DNA from 4 places in the Massilia sp. P1_C10 genome. Region 1 is predicted to be linked to each of the others. Evidence: predicted binding sites of a transcription regulator. Region 1 holds the regulator's gene; each other region holds the start of a gene.
What was found. The regulator FNR, encoded in region 1, switches genes on or off when oxygen is low (the NO sensors DNR and NnrR bind a similar motif). The targets are predictions, from matches to a motif close to TTGATNNNNATCAA.

Region 2: a site for FNR is predicted at 1,881-1,894, ahead of oxc (oxalyl-CoA decarboxylase). Genes of this name have one in related genera too.
Region 3: a site for FNR is predicted at 2,527-2,540, ahead of AC1D02_RS01260 (carbohydrate kinase). Genes of this name have one in related genera too.
Region 4: a site for FNR is predicted at 2,982-2,995, ahead of AC1D02_RS02110 (glycine-rich domain-containing protein). Genes of this name have one in related genera too.

Annotation. Positions count from the first base shown of each region.
Region 1 is NZ_JBFUAC010000005.1:209,935-214,357, reverse strand. Features, by position in the region: gene AC1D02_RS13145 (PAAR domain-containing protein) at 1-11, opposite strand, end outside; gene AC1D02_RS13140 (T6SS immunity protein Tli4 family protein) at 8-1,240, opposite strand; gene fnr (fumarate/nitrate reduction transcriptional regulator Fnr) at 2,104-2,871, opposite strand; gene AC1D02_RS13130 (DEAD/DEAH box helicase) at 2,961-4,211, opposite strand; gene AC1D02_RS13125 (hypothetical protein) at 4,304-4,423, opposite strand, start outside.
Region 2 is NZ_JBFUAC010000002.1:490,612-495,034, forward strand. Features, by position in the region: gene oxc (oxalyl-CoA decarboxylase) at 35-1,750, opposite strand; gene AC1D02_RS06550 (Crp/Fnr family transcriptional regulator) at 1,944-2,552, shown strand; gene AC1D02_RS06555 (hypothetical protein) at 2,726-2,896, shown strand; gene AC1D02_RS06560 (hypothetical protein) at 3,092-3,241, shown strand; gene AC1D02_RS06565 (2-dehydropantoate 2-reductase) at 3,309-4,325, opposite strand; gene AC1D02_RS06570 (fumarylacetoacetate hydrolase family protein) at 4,344-4,423, opposite strand, start outside.
Region 3 is NZ_JBFUAC010000001.1:249,300-253,722, reverse strand. Features, by position in the region: gene deoC (deoxyribose-phosphate aldolase) at 1-258, opposite strand, end outside; gene AC1D02_RS01270 (phosphopentomutase) at 255-1,448, opposite strand; gene xapA (xanthosine phosphorylase) at 1,474-2,316, opposite strand; gene AC1D02_RS01260 (carbohydrate kinase) at 2,589-3,725, shown strand; gene AC1D02_RS01255 (pseudouridine-5'-phosphate glycosidase) at 3,728-4,423, shown strand, end outside.
Region 4 is NZ_JBFUAC010000001.1:445,924-450,346, forward strand. Features, by position in the region: gene AC1D02_RS02105 (TonB-dependent receptor domain-containing protein) at 1-2,222, opposite strand, end outside; gene AC1D02_RS02110 (glycine-rich domain-containing protein) at 2,244-2,825, opposite strand; gene AC1D02_RS02115 (glycine-rich domain-containing protein) at 3,174-3,899, opposite strand; gene AC1D02_RS02120 (CHASE domain-containing protein) at 4,187-4,423, opposite strand, start outside.

The sequences.
Region 1 (4,423 bases):
ATGACGTTCATCCGGCCTCCGATCCACTCGAATGAGGAAGAGGGTCGTGTTCTGTCAACTCCCAAACCGATGCGACCTCTCGAGTCGGATGTTCGCCGCTTAGCTTCTGCCATATGCCACGTTTGTCGAGCAGAACCGCGTTGGGCATAGGCTCGCCCGCGACGACGTGGCGGCGTCGCCCGCCGATCACCAAGCCATTATCTCGACATTCCCACCAACCCGACGCCGGACAAGGACTGCCACTGTCTGCATGGGCTCCTAGCGGGGTTTTGGGCGCGGAATTTTTTTTAGCGGCCTCGCCGGTGGGGCGCACGCGAATGGTGCTGACGAGTTTGTCCCACAACGCCACAGCTTCCTCATCCGTGATACTCGGCGCGACGCTCGCTGTCTGATCGTCCTTGACGCCGGTGTCCAGCTTGATATCCAGTTCCGGCAACAACGAATCTCTCACTGCGCCCAAGCTGACAAACGCGAACTCGTGCGATTCGGTTGTGTGTTCCTGTGCCGGCTTGCGGGCAAGAACTTCAAAACCATTCCAGTTGCCTAACTGCCGCGGGCCACGGCGGAAAAATTTTATCCGGGAATACCAGCTGCCACCTTCCTTCGCGGCGGCGTCCAGACGTTTTTCCAATCCGCTTGACTCAATGAGGTAGTCTTGGTTCTTGACGACGGCGACGGAAAAATGGACATCTGGAAACTCCTTCAACCTTACTCCGATCGAGGCACGTTCGAATTCGGGTTGCAAAGCAACGAAACCGCCTTCTATGCAAACACCTGTTTCCGTAGGGGACTCGTCGTCGGCGCGGAGCCGTAGTAATGTCGCGGTCTTGTTTAAGCTGTTAACCGAGTCGTCCTTGGGATGGGATGCCCCGTGTTGAATAAATAGATCATCGCCAATGGGAATGAAAGATTCGACTGTGTAAGATCCTTGGTCTCTGTAGCCAAAAACTAATTTCTGGCCGGGAGCTGCGCCATCAATAACTTTGCCGAACAGAGAATCGCTAGCGGCGAGCGCGCTACCCTTCAAAAATATTCGGTTCTTTTCAATCTCTACGAGTTGAGCATTTATACGTGTGGATATTGTATGTGCTTCACCCGAGTGGAAATCGATGGGGAAATCCACATCTGTAGGCCCGAAGACCGCATTCGCAGTCGAAGGTATTTCAACAATAAATTGCCCAAAGCAAATCTTTTTCGTTCTTTTAAAGAGTGGTTCAAGTCGTGATGATAGAGCCGTCATGCTGGGCCTCTTTGATGACTGGACTGGATGATCGCAGGCGTTCAGAAACGGTGTTGAGAAGAAAATCAGTGCCGTAAAAGCGACGGTTTTGGTTGATTGTCGTGAAGAACTCATTTTGCAGCCCACACCATGGAATGTGCAATTTTCACAAGGCAGTACAGCGTGGAGCAAAGGGGGCTAGCGCCTTGGTAGCTGTGCTGCCTCGATCTGTGAGAAATTGCAGTTCAACCGGCAATGCAGTGAACTGCTTCAGCGACATCCCGGCTTCTAGCGAAACACACAGCAGCCGGTACTCGATCCCTCCGCAAATCGCTTCGCCGCCGCTGACATTCTTAACCAGGAGCTGGTTTTCGGCCAGTCCACGATCGGTAGCGAAGCGCAGGCGAATGGACGATTCGCTCCACTAAGACCAGCGAACGGATTGGGAAGCGGGATGCCTGTCATGTCGCGATCTCCGTTGAGCGGCGCTGCTGTTCCAAGGTTGGATCGAAGGAAATCTTGCTCCCTATAACAGTTTTTCGATTTGAGTTATCGCAAAAATGCTTAGGCGAAATTCGCGATAGGGCTGGAGCACGTTGCCGGGACGGGTTGGCCAAGCCGGTATGGTTCGGGCTTGCCTTGGGAGGATGCTCACGCTACGAGCTGCGCTTCGGCTGTTCGTGTGCGTGCGCGAGCTGGGGTCGCCGTCACATCTGGCGCGCTTCACCGATCGCGTACTGCCGCACTCGCGGAAGATGCGGGATCGTCAGCGAGGCGCTGCCCCAGAATACCCGGGTGATCGGGCTGGTGAAGTGCTTCGGCTTCGAGGTTGCGCTGGCGCCGAAGGAGCGAACGATGCGCTTATGTCCTTCCGCTGGAGGAGGTCACGACAACGGGCTGCAATGCCCTGTGCCGGCCGCCATCGCGCGCAGCAGTTCCGGCTGCAGCAGCGTGACGTCGCGCTTGTCGACCTTCAGCAAGCCAAGCTGTTTGAAGCGCGACAGCAGCCGGCTGATGCTTTCGATCGTCAGTCCCAGGTAGTTGCCGATGTCCTCGCGCGACATGCGCAGCTGGAAGTGGGTGGCCGAATAGCCGCGCGCGGCGTACCTCGCCGACAGGTTGACGAGGAAGACTGCGAGGCGCTGCTCGGCGCGCATATTGCCCAGCAGGAGCATGACGTTCTGCTCGCGCGTGATTTCGTCGCTCATCAGACGATGGAAGTTGTGCAGCAGCGCGGGCAGGTGGCCGCACAGCTCTTCGAGCTCGTCGAACGGGATTTCGCACACTTCGCTGTCTTCCAGCGCCACCGCGTCGCAGTGGTGGTGGCCGCCGCCAATCGCGTCAAGGCCGAGCAGCTCGCCGGCCATCTGGAAGCCCGTAATTTGCTGCTCACCGGCGGCGTTAACCTGCGAGGTCTTGAAGTGTCCGAAGCGGATGGCGTAAAGATTACGGAACGGCTCGCCCATCTGGTACAGGCGTTCGTCGCGCGCCACACGCCGCCGGCGGCCGATAGCGGCGTCGAGCAAACTGAAGTCGTCCTCATCGAGTCCTGAAGGCAAACACAGCTGATCCGAGCTACAGGCTGCGCAGCTCGGCTTGAATCCATTCGCGCGGAAGGGCGGCGCGATGGCAAAGGGCCGTGGATGGTTCACGTGGTCGGACTCGTGATTCCCGTTCTGCGGGGGACGCTTCCATTATAGTGCTGACGGGCGGACACTGCCAGCGCCGCCCGGGCTTTTCCCTAGCGCCGCGCGAAGCGCACGTCCACCTCGGTGACCTTGGCGTCGCCCTTGGGCTTCTTCGGCTTTTTCGGCTTCTTCACCACTTCGCCGCGGGTGTTCGTGACCGGCACGCGATGATCGGGCTCGAAACCCGCTTCCTCGACCCGCTCCAGCGTTTGTTTCGTCAGCACTTCAATCGCGGCCAGCTGCGTGACTTCGTCGGCGCACACCAGCGACACCGCTTCGCCCGAGGCGCCGGCGCGGCCGGTGCGGCCGGTGCGGTGGACGTAGTCTTCGGCCACAATTGGCAGGTCGAAGTTGACCACCAGCGGCAAGTCGTCGATGTCGAGGCCGCGCGCGGCGACGTCGGTGGCGACCAGGATGCGCGCGTCGCCGGCCTTGAAGCGCTCCAGCGCGCGCAGGCGCGCCGGCTGCGGCTTGTCGCCGTGGATCGAGTCGGCCGGGATGCCGTGCGATTGCAAGGTGTCGACCAGCGCGTCGACCCCCTTGCGGGTCTTGACGAACACCAGCACCTGGCCCCAGCGCTTCTTCTTCAGCAGGTGCATGAACAGTTCCGGCTTGCGCTTCTTGTCGACCGGGACGATCCACTGCGCGATCGCCTTGACGGTGGTGTTGCGCGGACTGACTTCGATGCCGAGCGGGTCGCGCAGCAGCTTGCCGGCCATCGCACGGATCTCGTCGGAGAAGGTGGCCGAGAACAGCAAGGTCTGGCGCCGCGCCGGAAGGGCGGCGAACACCGCATCGAGCTCGCGCGAAAAGCCCAGGTCGAGCATGCGGTCCGCTTCGTCGAGCACCAGCACCTGCACTTGGTCGAACTTGACGGCGTTCTGGCGGTGCAGGTCGAGGAGGCGCCCCGGTGTGGCGACCAGCAGGTCGAGGCCTTTGCGCAGCTTCATCATCTGGGGATTGATGCTGACGCCGCCGTACGCGACGTGGGTGCGCAGCGGCAGGCTGGCGCCGTAGGCCAGGAAGCTCTGGTGCACCTGCTCGGCCAGTTCGCGGGTCGGCACCAGCACCAGCGCGCGCACCGAATTGGCGGCGACCCTGGTCCCCTCCATCGTCAGCTTCTGCAGGATCGGCAGCGCGAACGCGGCGGTCTTGCCGGTGCCGGTTTGGGCGGCGGCCATCACGTCGCGGCCCGCCAGCACGGCGGGAATGCCCTGCAGCTGGACCGGCGTCGGCGTTTGGTAGCCAAGTTCGGCCAGGGTGCGGACCAGCGGATCGATCAGTCCAAGGGAGTCAAACGACATGGAAAATACCTGCTAATGGAAGGGAACGGGCGACAGTTTACCCTGTCGCGCACCGACAAGTGGCGAAAAACGCGCGCGCGGCCGGCCTGGCGCTATGCGGCCGGCGTCGTGATGGCCGGTGTGGCGACCGTCGGCTTGAGCGGATCGTGCTTGTCCTTGCAGCCCGCCACGCACAGGCAGGCGAGGGCGAAGGCGGCGCATCGGAGCGTGAA
Region 2 (4,423 bases), on a different contig from region 1:
GTTCTCCTTAAGTATTCGTTGATGCCGCTTTTAATTATTTCTTGCCGCTTTGCGGATTCAGGTTGGTCAGGCGGCCCGACTCGGTACCTGCATTCGGATCGATGACCGCGTTGATCAGGGTTGGCTTGCCCGAAGCGAGCGCTTCCTTCAGCGCCTTGTCCAGCTCTTCCGGGGTCTCGACGTTGTAGCCGATGCCGCCGAACGCTTCGATCATCTTGTCGTAACGCGCGCCCTTGACGAACGAGGTGACCGGCACGTCGTTCGGGTTGTTCGGGTTCAGGTTAGGATCGGTGCCCTTGTAGACGCCGTTGTTGTTGAACACCACCGTGATGACCGGCAGGTCGTAGCGGCAGATGGTTTCCAGTTCCATGCCCGAGAAGCCGAATGCGCTGTCGCCTTCGATCGCGATCACCGGCTTGCCGGAGATGACGGCCGCGCCGATCGCGAAGCCCATGCCGATGCCCATGATGCCCCAGGTGCCCGAGTCGAAACGCTTGCGCGGCTGGTACATGTCGACGATCGATCGTGCGTAGTCGAGCGTGTTGGCGCCTTCGTTGACGATGTTGATTTCCGGATTGGCCTTGACGACGTCGCGGATCACGCGCAGCGCGCTGTGGAAGTTCATCGGCGATGGATTCTGCTCCAGCGTCGCGGCCATCTTGGTCAGGTTCTTGTCCTTGCGCTCGGCAATGGCGCCGGTCCACTCCGCCGAAGGCTTCTGGTAGCCGCCGGCATCGATGCCCTTGACCAGTGCCTGCACGCAGGAGCCGATGTCGCCGATCAGCGGTGCGGCGATCGCCACGTTGCTGTCGATCTCGGTCGGCGAGATGTCGATCTGGATGAATTTCTTCGGAATCGCGCCCCAGGTCTTGCCCTTGCCGTGCGACAGCAGCCAGTTCAGGCGTGCGCCGATCAGCAGGACCGTGTCGGCTTCGGCCAGCACGAACGAGCGGGCCGCCGATGCGGACTGCGCGTGGGTGTCGGGCAGCAGGCCCTTGGCCATCGACATCGGCAGGTAAGGAATGCCCGATTTCTCGACCAGCGCGCGGATGTCGGCGTCGGCTTGCGCGTAAGCGGCGCCCTTGCCCAGCAGGATCAGCGGCTTCTTGGCGGACTTCAGCAGGTCCAGCGCGCGCTCGACCGAATCGGGAGCAGGCAGCTGAGCTGGAGCGGCATCGACGACCTTGACCAGCGAACGCTTGCCGTGGGCGGCGTCGAGGGTCTGGGCCAGCAGCTGGGCCGGCAGGTCGAGGTAGACGCCGCCTGGACGGCCCGACACGGCCGAGCGGATCGCGCGGGCGATGCCGATGCCGATGTCTTCGGCCTTGTTGATGCGATAAGCGGCCTTGCAGTATGGCTTGGCGGCGTTAAGCTGGTCCATCTCTTCGTAGTCGCCCTGCTGCAGGTCGACGATTTCGCGCTCGGACGAGCCCGAGATCAGAATCATCGGGAAGCAGTTGGTGGTAGCATTGGCAAGTGCGGTCAGGCCGTTCAGGAAGCCTGGCGCCGACACGGTCATGCAGATGCCTGGCTTCTTGGTCATGTAGCCGGCAATCGCGGCAGCGTTGCCTGCGTGTTGCTCGTGGCGGAAACCAATGAATTTCATGCCTTGCGCTTGCGCCAGGCGGCACAGGTCGGTGATCGGAATGCCGACCAGGCCGAAGATCGTGTCGATGTCGTTGTGCTTGAGGGCATCGATGACCAGATGGAAACCGTCGGTCATTTCTGTTGCTTGCGTGGTGTCTGTCATGATGAGATGTCTCCTCCAGTAATTCGATAAGGTGCTGCGGTTTGGACTGTCAGTACAAGCTTTGATCTGAGTCGATGTGCAGCCCGTCTTTTAGTGCGCCCACTATAGCGAGTCGCTCTGATATCTCTCATTGACCGAGGTCAATTTTCGCCGCATGATGTCGGCTCTTGTGAAATTAGGTAGCAAATCACTCATGACGTTAGTCGCCAACCACCCCGAGCGAAACATTATTCGCGTCCAGCTCAAGCAAAATGTCGTGCTGAAAGAGTTGCGCGAAAGCGAGATGGAAGCGCTCGAACCCTACTTGATCGTGGAGAACCACCAGAAGGGGGACCTGCTGCTGAACCAGGGCGTGCACGACATGGAGCAATACTTCGTGCTCGACGGCATCCTCAAGCGCGTGGTCACCAACCAGGAAGCAAAGGAGATGATCCTGCGCTTCTCGGCCGAACGCGAGATCGAGACCAGCTATGCCGCGTGGCGCCTGCACACGCCGACGCCCTACAGCATCGTGTGCGTGACCAAAGTGCGCATTGCGCGCCTGCCCCTGCACCAGTGGGTCAACTTCCTCGAGAGCCACAGCGCGGTCAAGGCGGCGTTCGAATACGAGGTGATGAACCTGATGAGCTCGATCATGGCGCACACCATTACCTTGCACCTGCTCGACGCGCCTGGCCGCGTGCACCGCTTCATGCGCAAGCATCCCGAGCTGTTCGACCGGCTGCCTAAGAAGGAGCTGGCGTCCTACCTGAACCTGTCGCCGGAAACGCTGTCGCGCCTGAAAAACCAGGGCAAGATTTAAGCGTTTTCCGCATTTTTCGCCGCAACAAAAAAAGAGAACCGGCCAAAAGCCCGGTTCTCCATAGGCAATATTCGCAGCGTTTATAACGCATATCAGAACTTGAAATTGGATCGGATCGACGGTCTTCGGTAAAGTCGTACCTATCGAATTCCACCAACTTTCAGGAGCTTCACATGACCACCATCACCGCTACCGCACCAGCCGGCTCGACCTACCCAGCACCGACCTCGACCTTTTCGTTCGCTTCGCTGATCGGCGCTTTCTTCATGGTCAACCTGCGCGAACAACTCGACGCTGAAACCGGCGGCGACAAGTCGGACGCAGCTTACGCTTACGGCCTGTAATCCACGCTCCAGCAGCGATGCCGCGGCAAGCGCGCGGCGCCATCAAAGACCCACCGCAAGCGGTGGGTTTTGTTTTTCAGGGCAGGCTGTTCTGCGCCACGCTTATATCCCATATCAGAACTCGCAATTGGATCGGATCGACAGTCTTCCGTAGACTTCTTCCTATCGAATTCAATTCACCTTCAGGAGCATGACATGACGACGATCACCGCTACCGCAGCAGCCCGCCCGGCCTTCTCCTTCGCTTCGCTGATCGCCGCTTTCTTCATGCTCGACCTGCGCGAACAGCTCGACGCCGAGACCGGCGGAGACAAGTCGGACGCGGCTTACGCTTACGGCCTGTAATTGACGCCGCGGCAAGAAAAAACCCACCGCATGCGGTGGGTTTTGTTTTTGAAGAACTAGACAGTCATCAGGCCATCGCGGTCTTGTGCATCTTCACGCCGCCGTGCTCCTCGGTCATGGTGCGCTCGAGCAGCTTGACCAGCGCGTAGGCCGAGTCGATGTGCGGCGTCGGGGTGCCGGTCAGCTTGCCCAGCTCCACCACCGATCCCACCAGCGCGTCGATTTCCGGCCCGCGCCCCGCTTCCACATCCTGCAGCATCGAGGTCTTGTGCTTGCCGACCTTTTCGGCGCCTTCGATGCGGCGATCCAGCGTGACCCGGAACGATATCCCCAGCTTGGCGGCAACCGCCTGCGCTTCGAGCATCATTTCCGCCGCCAGTTCGCGCGCCAGCGGGAACTGGCAGATATCGACCAGGGTCGAATGCGACAGCGCGCTGATCGGGTTGAAGCAGACGTTGCCCCACAGCTTGAGCCAGATTTCGGCCCGGATGTTGTCCAGCACCGGCGCCTTCAATCCCGCGTGCTGGAACACTTCGGAAACTGCCTGCGCCCGCGCGCTGATCGATCCGTCCAGCTCGCCCAGCGGGAAACGCTCCCCCTCGACGTGCTGGATCACGCCCGGCGCAATCAGCTCCGCCGCCGGGTACACCACGCAGCCGAGAATGCGCTCCGGCGCGATCTTGCTCGCCAGATTGCCGGTCGCGTCCACGCTGTGCACCGTATGTCCTTCGAACGGCCCGCCGTGACGGTGGAAATACCAGAACGGGATGCCGTTCTGCATGGTCACCACCACGGTGTCCGGGCCCATCAGTTTCGACACCTCGTCGGCGACGGCGTCGACCTGGTGTGCCTTCAGCGCCAGGATCACCAGCTCTTGCACACCCGCCTGCGCGTAGTTGTCGGTGGCCTTCACATTGCCAGCCACCTTTTCGGTTCCGTCGTTCTCGATCAGTTTGATGCCCCTGGCGCTAATTGCCTCCAGGTTGGCGCCCCTGACGATGAACGTCACATCCTCGCCGGCCAATGCCAGCTTCGCGCCGACATACCCGCCGATTGCCCCAGCTCCGATCACTGCTATCTTCATGACGTGCTCCCACCTAGTTTACTCGAACCGGTTTTTGAGCTTGCCTATGCCATCGATCTCGACTTCGATCGTACTTCCTGGTCGCATGGAGCCCACGC
Region 3 (4,423 bases), on a different contig from region 1:
GGTGCGCAGCGGACGCATCGCCTTCATGCACAGGCGCTCGACGCGGCCCGGCGTGTCGTCGCCGCCGAGGGTGGTCAGGTCGATGCACTTGATCGCCTGGACCAGCCACGCGGCCTGGTATTCCTTCTTCACCGTGCGGCGATTCGCCAGGCTGGCGGCGCGGCGGTCGGCGGCATTGCGGTTGACCTTGATCTGGTTGACCCAGCCGAGATCGAGGCCAACGGCCTCATTGCGTTTGAAATCGTGTGGTTGGGTCATAGCAGAGGTGTTCCGTTGGAGAGAGGTTTGACGCCCAGGTGTTTGGCCAGCGTTGCGCCGATGTCGGAGAACGTTTTGGAAACCGGCAGCGCGCGCGACGCTACGCCAGGGCCGAAGAAAATCATTGGAATGTGCTCGCGCGTGTGATCCGAACCAGGCCAGCTCGGATCGCAGCCATGGTCGGCGGTGATCACCACCAGGTCGCCTTCCTTGAGCTTGGCGATGAATTCCGGCAGCCGCGCGTCCATCTCGTGGAGCGCGTTCGAGTAGCCGGCGATGTCGCGGCGGTGGCCGAAGGCCTGGTCGAAGTCGACGAAGTTCACGAACGTGAGCGACTTGTCGCCCGCCTCGTCGGCCACTTTCAGCAGCGCGTCGAAGAGCGCCATGTTGTCGGCGCCCTTGACCACGCGCGAGATGCCCTGCGCGGCGAAGATGTCGCTGATCTTGCCCAGGCCGATCACTTCGCCGCCTTCGTTCTTCACGTGGTCGAGCAGGGTCGGCGCCGGCGGCGGCACGGCGTAGTCGTGGCGGTTGCTGGTGCGGCGGTAGTTGCCGTTCTCGCCCAGGAAGGGACGCGCGATCACGCGGCCGATGTTGTACGGCTTGACCAGTTCGTAGGCCGCTTCGCAGACCGCGTACAGGCGATCCAGGCCGAACGACTCTTCGTGCGCGGCGATCTGCATCACCGAGTCGCCCGAGGTGTAGATGATCGGCTTGCCGGTGGCGACATGCTCGTCGCCGTGCTTGTTGATGATGTCGGTGCCGGACGCGTGGCAGTCGCCCAGGAAGCCCGGCACGCCGGTGATTTCCTTGAGCTTGTCGGTCAGCTCCGCCGGGAACGACGGCACGGTGCGCGGGAAATAGCCCCAGTCGAAATTGACCGGCACGCCGGCGATTTCCCAGTGGCCGCTCTGGGTGTCCTTGCCGGTCGACTGCTCGTGCGCGACGCCGTACGCGCCGGTGAAGCCGTCGCGCTGGTTGAAGCCGGCCGCCCATTCGCCGCAGGCGATGTGGGCCGCGGCGGCCAGGCCGAGGCGCTCGAGGTTGGGCAGCGACATCGGCTTGCCGGAGTCAAAGGCCCAGCTGGCGATGTGGCCGAAGGTATTCGCGCCGGTGTCGCCGAATTTGTCGGCGTCGGGCGCGGCGCCCAGGCCGAAGGAGTCAAGCAAAAGTATGAATGCGCGGGACATGGTATGCCTCGTTAGTGTGTGACGATCAGGCGTCGGCGCGCGGCGTCTTGGCCACGTTTTCCAGGAACGCGAGAATCAGGGTGACCAGGTCCTTGGCGCCGATCGCGGCGTACTTCAGGGTCTGCTCATGCGACAGCGGGAATGGCGACATGCCTTCGGCCAGGTTGGTGATGACCGACACGCCGGTGACCTTCAGCCCACAGTGGCGGGCCGAGACGACTTCCGGCACCACTGACATGCCGACCACGTCGGCGCCCAGCTTGGCCATCGCGCGGATCTCGGCGGCGGTCTCGAAGTTCGGGCCCGGGTAGGCGATGAACACGCCTTCGTGCAGGGTGATGCCCTTGTCGGCGGCGGTCTGCTTGACCAGCCCGCGGATGTCGGCGTCGTAGGCGTTGGCCATGCTGAAGAAGCGCGGGCCGAAGCGGTCGTCGTTCGGGCCGATCATCGGCGTGCCTGGCAGCCAGTTGATATGGTCGGTCAGCGCGACCAGGCTGCCGGCGTCGACTTCGGTGCGCAGCGATCCGGCGGCGTTGGTCACGAACAGCATCTCGCAGCCGAGCAGCTTCATGGTGCGCACGGCCGACGTCATCACGCCCATGCCGTAGCCCTCGTAGAAGTGGCCGCGGCCTTTCATGCAGACGACGTCGACGCCGGCCAGGGTGCCGAGCACCAGTTCGCCGGCGTGGCCGTGCACCGTGCTGATCGGGAAGCCAGGCAGTTCGTCGAAGCCGATCGACACGGCGTCGGTCATCTGCTCGGCCAGCACGCCCAGTCCGGAACCCAGGATCATCGCCACGCGCGGCGTGAATCCAGGCTTGCGCGCGCGGATCAAATCGGCGGCTTCGAATGGGGTGTTGTTGGACATGCGATTTCCTTGTTCGGTGAGAGGAGCTTCAATCAGGGTGGAAGGCGCGGGCACGTGAGGCCAGCCTAGTATTATAACTATGCATGAAGTTGGATATGTATGGCAAATACCCTTTTTCTTCGCTATTTATATATACTCGATATAAATCGGCGCACTCCGTTGGCCCGGCGCGACAGCACGGACCACCCCACTCCGACCGGGAAGCGATCAGTGATTGACATCAATTCAACAACTGTCTACCATCAAAAACAAATGTTTTTGAAAAGCGTCCCGTGACCGAGCCGTCGAAAAAAGACCAGTTGTACGAGCTGATTCGTGCGAACCCTTTCATCTCCCAGCAGGACCTGGCGGTGCAGTTGCGGCTGTCGCGCTCCGCGGTGGCCGGCCATATCGCGGGCCTGATCCGCGAGCGGCGCCTGCTCGGGCGCGCGTATGTCCTGCCGGGGAAGCGGCCGATCGCCTGCGTCGGCGCGGCCAACCTCGATCGCAAACTGCGTTCGCTGGGCACGCTGACGATGGGCACCTCGAATCCGGCGCGCCAGGACGAGTCGTTCGGCGGCGTGGCGCGCAACATCGCCGAGAACCTGGCGCGTCTCGGCGCCCCGGTCGCGCTGACCACCGCGATCGGCAGCGACTCGTCGGGCCGCGCGCTGCTGGCGCACGCCGAGGCGGCCGGGATCGACACGCGAGGCACGCTCAAGCTCGAAAACACCTGCAGCGGCACCTATACCGCGGTGCTGGACGATCACGGCGAAATGCTGGTCGCGCTGGCCGACATGGCGCTGTATGACGCGCTCACGCCGGCCTTCCTGGCCGAGCGCGCGCCTTCCGCCCTGCCCGCGCTGACCATCGCCGACCTGAACCTGCCGCTCGACACGGTGGCCGCGCTGATCGCCGAGGCGGCGCACGGCGCGGCGCCGCTGGTCGTGGTGGCGGTGTCGCAGCCGAAAATGGCGCGCCTGCCGCTCGACCTGCATGGCGTGCGCCTGCTGATCCTGAACCACGGCGAACTGGAGACCCGCATCGGCAGGAAGATCGTCACCGACGCCGACCTCGCCGCCGCCTGCGCGCTGGTGCGCGAGCAAGGCGCGCAGGACGTCATCGTCACGCGCGGCGGCAAGGGCGTTGTATATAGCCGCGCCGACGGCGTGAACAAGCTCGAAGCGCCCGAGGCGCGCATCGTCGACGTCACCGGCGCCGGCGATGCTTTCGCGGCGGCCGTGTGCTGGTCGCTGTTCCAGGGCAGCGAAGACCTCGAGCTGGCGTGCCGGCGCGGCCTGAAGCTGTCGGCCATGACGCTTGAATGCGAGGAGACGGTCTGCCCTTACCTGGACATCGACAGCCTCGACGAGATCCACAGCTTCGGCGGCGTCGCGCCGCAACCGTTCAACGCCCTTTACCAAGAATGACCATGCAGCAGTTCCTCTTGTTCTCGCCCGAAGTGGCGGCAGCGCGCGCAGCCGGAAAGCCCGTCGTGGCGCTCGAATCGACCATCATCTCGCACGGCATGCCGTATCCGCAGAACGTCCAGATGGCGCGCGAAGTCGAGCAGTTGATCCGCGACGCGGGCGCCGTGCCGGCCACCATCGCGATCATCGGCGGGAAGATCTGCATCGGCCTCTCCGCGGAACAGCTCGAACAGCTGGGCACCTCGCCGGACGCGATGAAGGTGAGCCGGCGCGACCTGCCCTTCGTCGTCGCCTCGCACCGGCTGGGCGCCACCACCGTGGCCGCGACCATGATCTGCGCGGCGCTGGCCGGCATCAAGGTGTTCGTCACCGGCGGCATCGGCGGCGTGCACCGCGGCGCCGAGACCAGCTTCGACATCTCGGCAGACCTGCAGGAACTGGCGCGCACCAGCGTGGCGGTGGTGTGCGCCGGCGTCAAATCGATCCTCGACATCGGCCTGACGCTCGAATACCTGGAAACCCACGGCGTGCCCGTGATCGGCGTCGGCCAGCCGGGCTTCCCCGCCTTCTTCACGCGCGAGAGCGGCTTCAAGGCCGACTTCCAGATGGACGGCGCGCTGGAGCAGGCCGCGTTCATCCAGACCAAGTGGGCGCTGGGCCTGGCCGGCGGCGTGGTGGTCGCCAATCCGGTGCCGGAA
Region 4 (4,423 bases), on a different contig from region 1:
TCGACGATGTCGGTGGTGCTCGGGCTCGAAATCGCCTTGTCGATATCGATCTTGTAGTAGTCGACCGTCAGCGCAAATCTCGGCAGCGGTTCCCACACGAAGCCGATGGTGCGGGTTTTCGCTTCCTCTGGCCCCAGCGCCGGGTTGCCGCCGGTCTGGATGCTGATCTGGCCCGTGGTCGGCGCCGGCACCGCGCCAATCTCGCCTTGCGGCACGCCGGTCAGCCGGCACAGGTTCGACAGGGTGCCCGCCACGTTCGACTCGGCCTGGCTGATGCGGCTGCCCTGGCACGGATCGACCGCCAGGTTGGACAGGCCGGAGACCAGCGGGGCAAACAATTCGTTGATGTTCGGCGAGCGCGTCGCCTTCTGGACCATGGCGCGCAGGCGCAGCGATTGCACCGGCGCCCACGCGCCGCCGGACTTCCAGCTGCCGTAGCGCAGCGACTTGCCGGCAGTGGAAAACCCGGTGCGCCGATATCCGAATTCCAGATTCAGCGCCTTGACCAGCGGCTTGTCGCTCGCCAGCGGCACCAGCGTTTCGAGCGCGTACTCCCTGAGATCGAATGCGCCCGAGCGATCCGGCGCCGTCGCCGTATTGCCCAGCACCTCGCCGGCGATCTGCAAGGCGGGATCCGATTGCGTGGACGCGCGCACCTTGCGCCGCTCGAGCGACAGCGCCAGCGTGACCGGTCGCGCGGCGAGCGGACTGGCCAGGCGCCGGCCCAGGTCGCCGGAGACGGTCAGCGCGCCGACGTCCTGCCGCAGCGACTGCAGCATCAGCGTGCTGAGGTTGATGAAATCGAGCTGGTCGCGGGTGATCGAGCCGGCGGCGCCGAACACGTTGAGCGGGACGCAGCCGTTGGCGGGGTTGACGCAGGCGGTCGTGCTGAGCGCATTCAGCGACTGCACCAGCTTCGACTGCGAGCCCCAGTTGACGCGCGTCTGGGCCTGGTCCGCGTCGCCGCGGCTAAAGTAAAGGTCGTAGGTCCAGTCGGCCGTGAGCGCACCCTTCAGGCCGACCGTGTATTGGCGCGTCCGGGTATCGAAGTCGAAGTGGCGCGGTCCCAGTTCGACGAAGCGTCGGTTGATCATCAGCGGGACGATGGTGGGGTCGCCTTCGACGCAGCTGGCGGCGGCAATGCCGCGCCGCGCGCACAATTGCTGGCGCGCCGCGGCGGGAATGAAGGGATTGCCGATCGGGACATTGAAGGTGCTGCTGAAGGTCCCGGCCTCGGCGATGCTGGCGCCAACCTTGCTGTCGGTGTAGAGCAGTTCGGCGTACGCTTCCGCATGTTCGTTGAACCTGAAGTTGCCCAGCGAGGTCGCCTGCGTCCGGTCGAAGCCGGTCACGTAATAGTTGGGCGGGTTGCCGTTGTAGAGCTGGACCGGCTGCACCAGCGCGCCGCTGGCCGGATCGATCTGCCAGACGCCGGACAGCGCGTCGCTGCCGCCGGCGCCCTTGCTGGTCGAAAACGCCGACGGCACCGTGGTCGTCGATCCGGTCGGCGCGCCGTTCAGTGAGTTCAGGCTGGTGACGCCGTAGCTGCGCGCGCCCTGGGTCAGCGGATCGGCGCGCGTCTTGCCCACGCTCAGCACCACACTGCCGCGGTTGTCGGGCAGGTTGGCGCCGACGGTCAGGTCGGCGCGGCGGCGCCTGGCGTCGCGCTGGCCGGTGGTGGCGCCGTACGAGGTGCTCAACTCCACGCCGGTGAAGTTGCGCTTCAGGTTGAAGTTGACCACGCCCGACACCGCATCGGCGCCGTACACGACCGACGCGCCGCCGGTGATCAGGTCGACGCGGCTGATCAACGCCAGCGGGACGGCATTGGTGTCGACCGCGCTGTTCAGGTTGAACGGGACAAGCCGGCGCCCGTTGACCAGCACCAGCGTGCGGTTCGGGCCGAGGCCGCGCAGGTCGACGGTGGCGGCGCCGGCGGAGCCGTTGTTGGTGCCGGGTCCCATTGCCGGCGCCGCGGCCGGCAAGTTCTTGAAAAATTCTTCGACGGCGATCGGTTGGGAAGCCGTGATGTCGTCGGCCCGGATCGATGAAATCGGACTGTTGGAGGTGGTGCCCGGCGCGGTGATCCGGGTGCCGGTGACCACGACCACCTCCATTTTTTCCTGCGCCCGCGGCGACTGCGGTACAAGCGCCAGGCTGGCCACGGCGACGCACGAAAGCATCCGGCGCAGCCTGCGCGCCAGTATTGTCTCGCAGTCCATGGCAGGCGCCATCATGGAAGCCTACACCCGGGCGAGGGCAGGGCGATCGGTGCGGTGGCCACCAATGAACGTGCCAGCGGGCGCGCAGTCGTTTGCGCTGCTGCCGCTGCCGGCCACCTCCGGCTCGGCCCTGGTGCAGTATGCCGGCTGGGCCGCGGCCCTGGTGCAGTAGGCCGGCTGCGCCGGGCCGCGCAGCCGTGGGCTGCGATCGGCCACAGGCCGGATATAGCTTTCGCCAAACACCTCTTCGTACAGTTCGCGCATGCGCTGGCCCATCTGCGCCAGCGCTTTCGCATCTGCTTTGCCGCGCAGGCCCATGTAAGGGAAATGGTGCAGGAAGTAGCCGAACACCTGGTCGCAGTCGGCGGCATATTTCATCGTGTCGAGGATGTGGTAGTGCCAGAAGGTGTCGACGTCGACCAGCGGGGCGGTCGGCTCGTGAGGGAACATTTTCATCAGGTACAGAAAGCGCCGATATTCGACTTCGACCGTATCGGCCTGCTCGCGGGTCCATCCTTTGCCGTCGTCCTGACGCATCAGTTTCACTTTGATCGGGTCGAGGTCGAGGGCGGCGATCGCAGCGAAGTCATTGAAGGAGATCATGCTTGAATCCTTTCTTGTTAAATTCATGGAAGGTCGGTTCGCCTTTTCAACGCTTGCTGACAGCCGAGAATTGGGCCATTTCCAGTAGGCCATTGTCTCAACGACATTGTTTGATATGACGAAAAGCAAATATGCTGCAATTGATGTGCGCGGACGTTGAGAATTATCAATTGACCCACGTATTGATCAACGCGCGGGCGCGGTCCCTGAGGAGGAAAGTGGCGCTCGCCGGTCGCGTCAATGGGGCGTCGCGGGGCGGGCGCGGATGACGAAACAAGGGCCGCGACGAAGGCGGCCCTGAGGTGGATGGCGTTTCCGCCTGCGGCTTGCTGGCCTGCAGTGCGCTTGCTACGCCGCCGCGGACAGGGTCGGCCGCTCCGAATAGAAGTGCCCGGCCTGGACTGCGCGCGCCTGGTCGGCTGCGCCGCCCGGCGACGCTGCGGCGCGGTCGTTGGCAGCGGCCGTTGCCGATGACCAGGCGGTCTTCACGGTGGCGGAGGACCAGGCCGTTTTCGCGGTCGCCGACGACCATGCCGTTTTCGCCGTCGCCGACGACCACGCGGTTTTCGCCGTCGCCGAGGACCAGGCGGTTTTTGCAGTGGCCGACGACCAGGCCGTTTTCGCGGTCGCGGACGACCAGGCGCTTGTCACCGAGGCGCCGCGCGCTGCCGATCCGGCGGCCGCATCCTGCTGATGATATGCCTCGCCGAACGTCTCTTCATACAGTTCCTGCATGCGCACGCCGATCCGGTGATGCGCCGCCTCGTCGTCTTCGCCGCGCAGGCCGATGTACGGAAAGTGGTGCAGGAAATAGCCGAACACCTGCTCGCAATCGGCCGCGTATTTCATCGTGTCGAGGATGTGGTAGTGCCAGAAAATGTCGACGTCGAACAGCGGCGCGGTTTGCTCTTGCGGGAACTTTTTCATCAGGTACAGGAAGCGCCGGTATTCGAATTCCATGGCATTGGCATGCTCCAGCGACCAGCCTTCGCCGGACTCCTTGTGCATCAGCTTGACTTTGATCGGGTCCAGGTCAAGGGCGGCGATCGTGTTGAATTCTGCGTTCGGTTTCATGGCATATCCTTAGTATTTGGAGTTTGTAACTATTAGTTATAATTTACTTCAAACTTCGTCGTTCACGCTCACGGTTCTGGATCCTCCTTGATGGAATCCCCGAGTGGGGGGCGGCCTGGCTCTGCTGGTATTGATTCCGAGCAGTGAGGTAATTCTTGCGTACGGAGGCTGAGTGGAACTTGACTTCGGTCAACAAAATAAGCAGTCGATTCCTAATTGGGATGTGGATGCGCCGACACGCTCCTACGGCGGGAGCGAAGTGTCTGCGTAGGACAAGTGAAGGCTGATTAGGCCAATGTGATGGGCACGGGCAGCGCCGCGGGCGTCTCGGCGGACGCGGCCGGCGCGATCGGGTCGCCGAATGCGGGTACCGCCACCTGGATGGTGGTGCCGGCGGCCGGACCGCTGGTAACCTCGAAGGTGCCGCCGAGGATATTCACGCGCTCTTCGATACCGACCAGGCCGAACGAGCCGGGCTTGTGGCGGCCATTCGTCTGCAGGCCGACGCCGTTGTCGCCGACCGT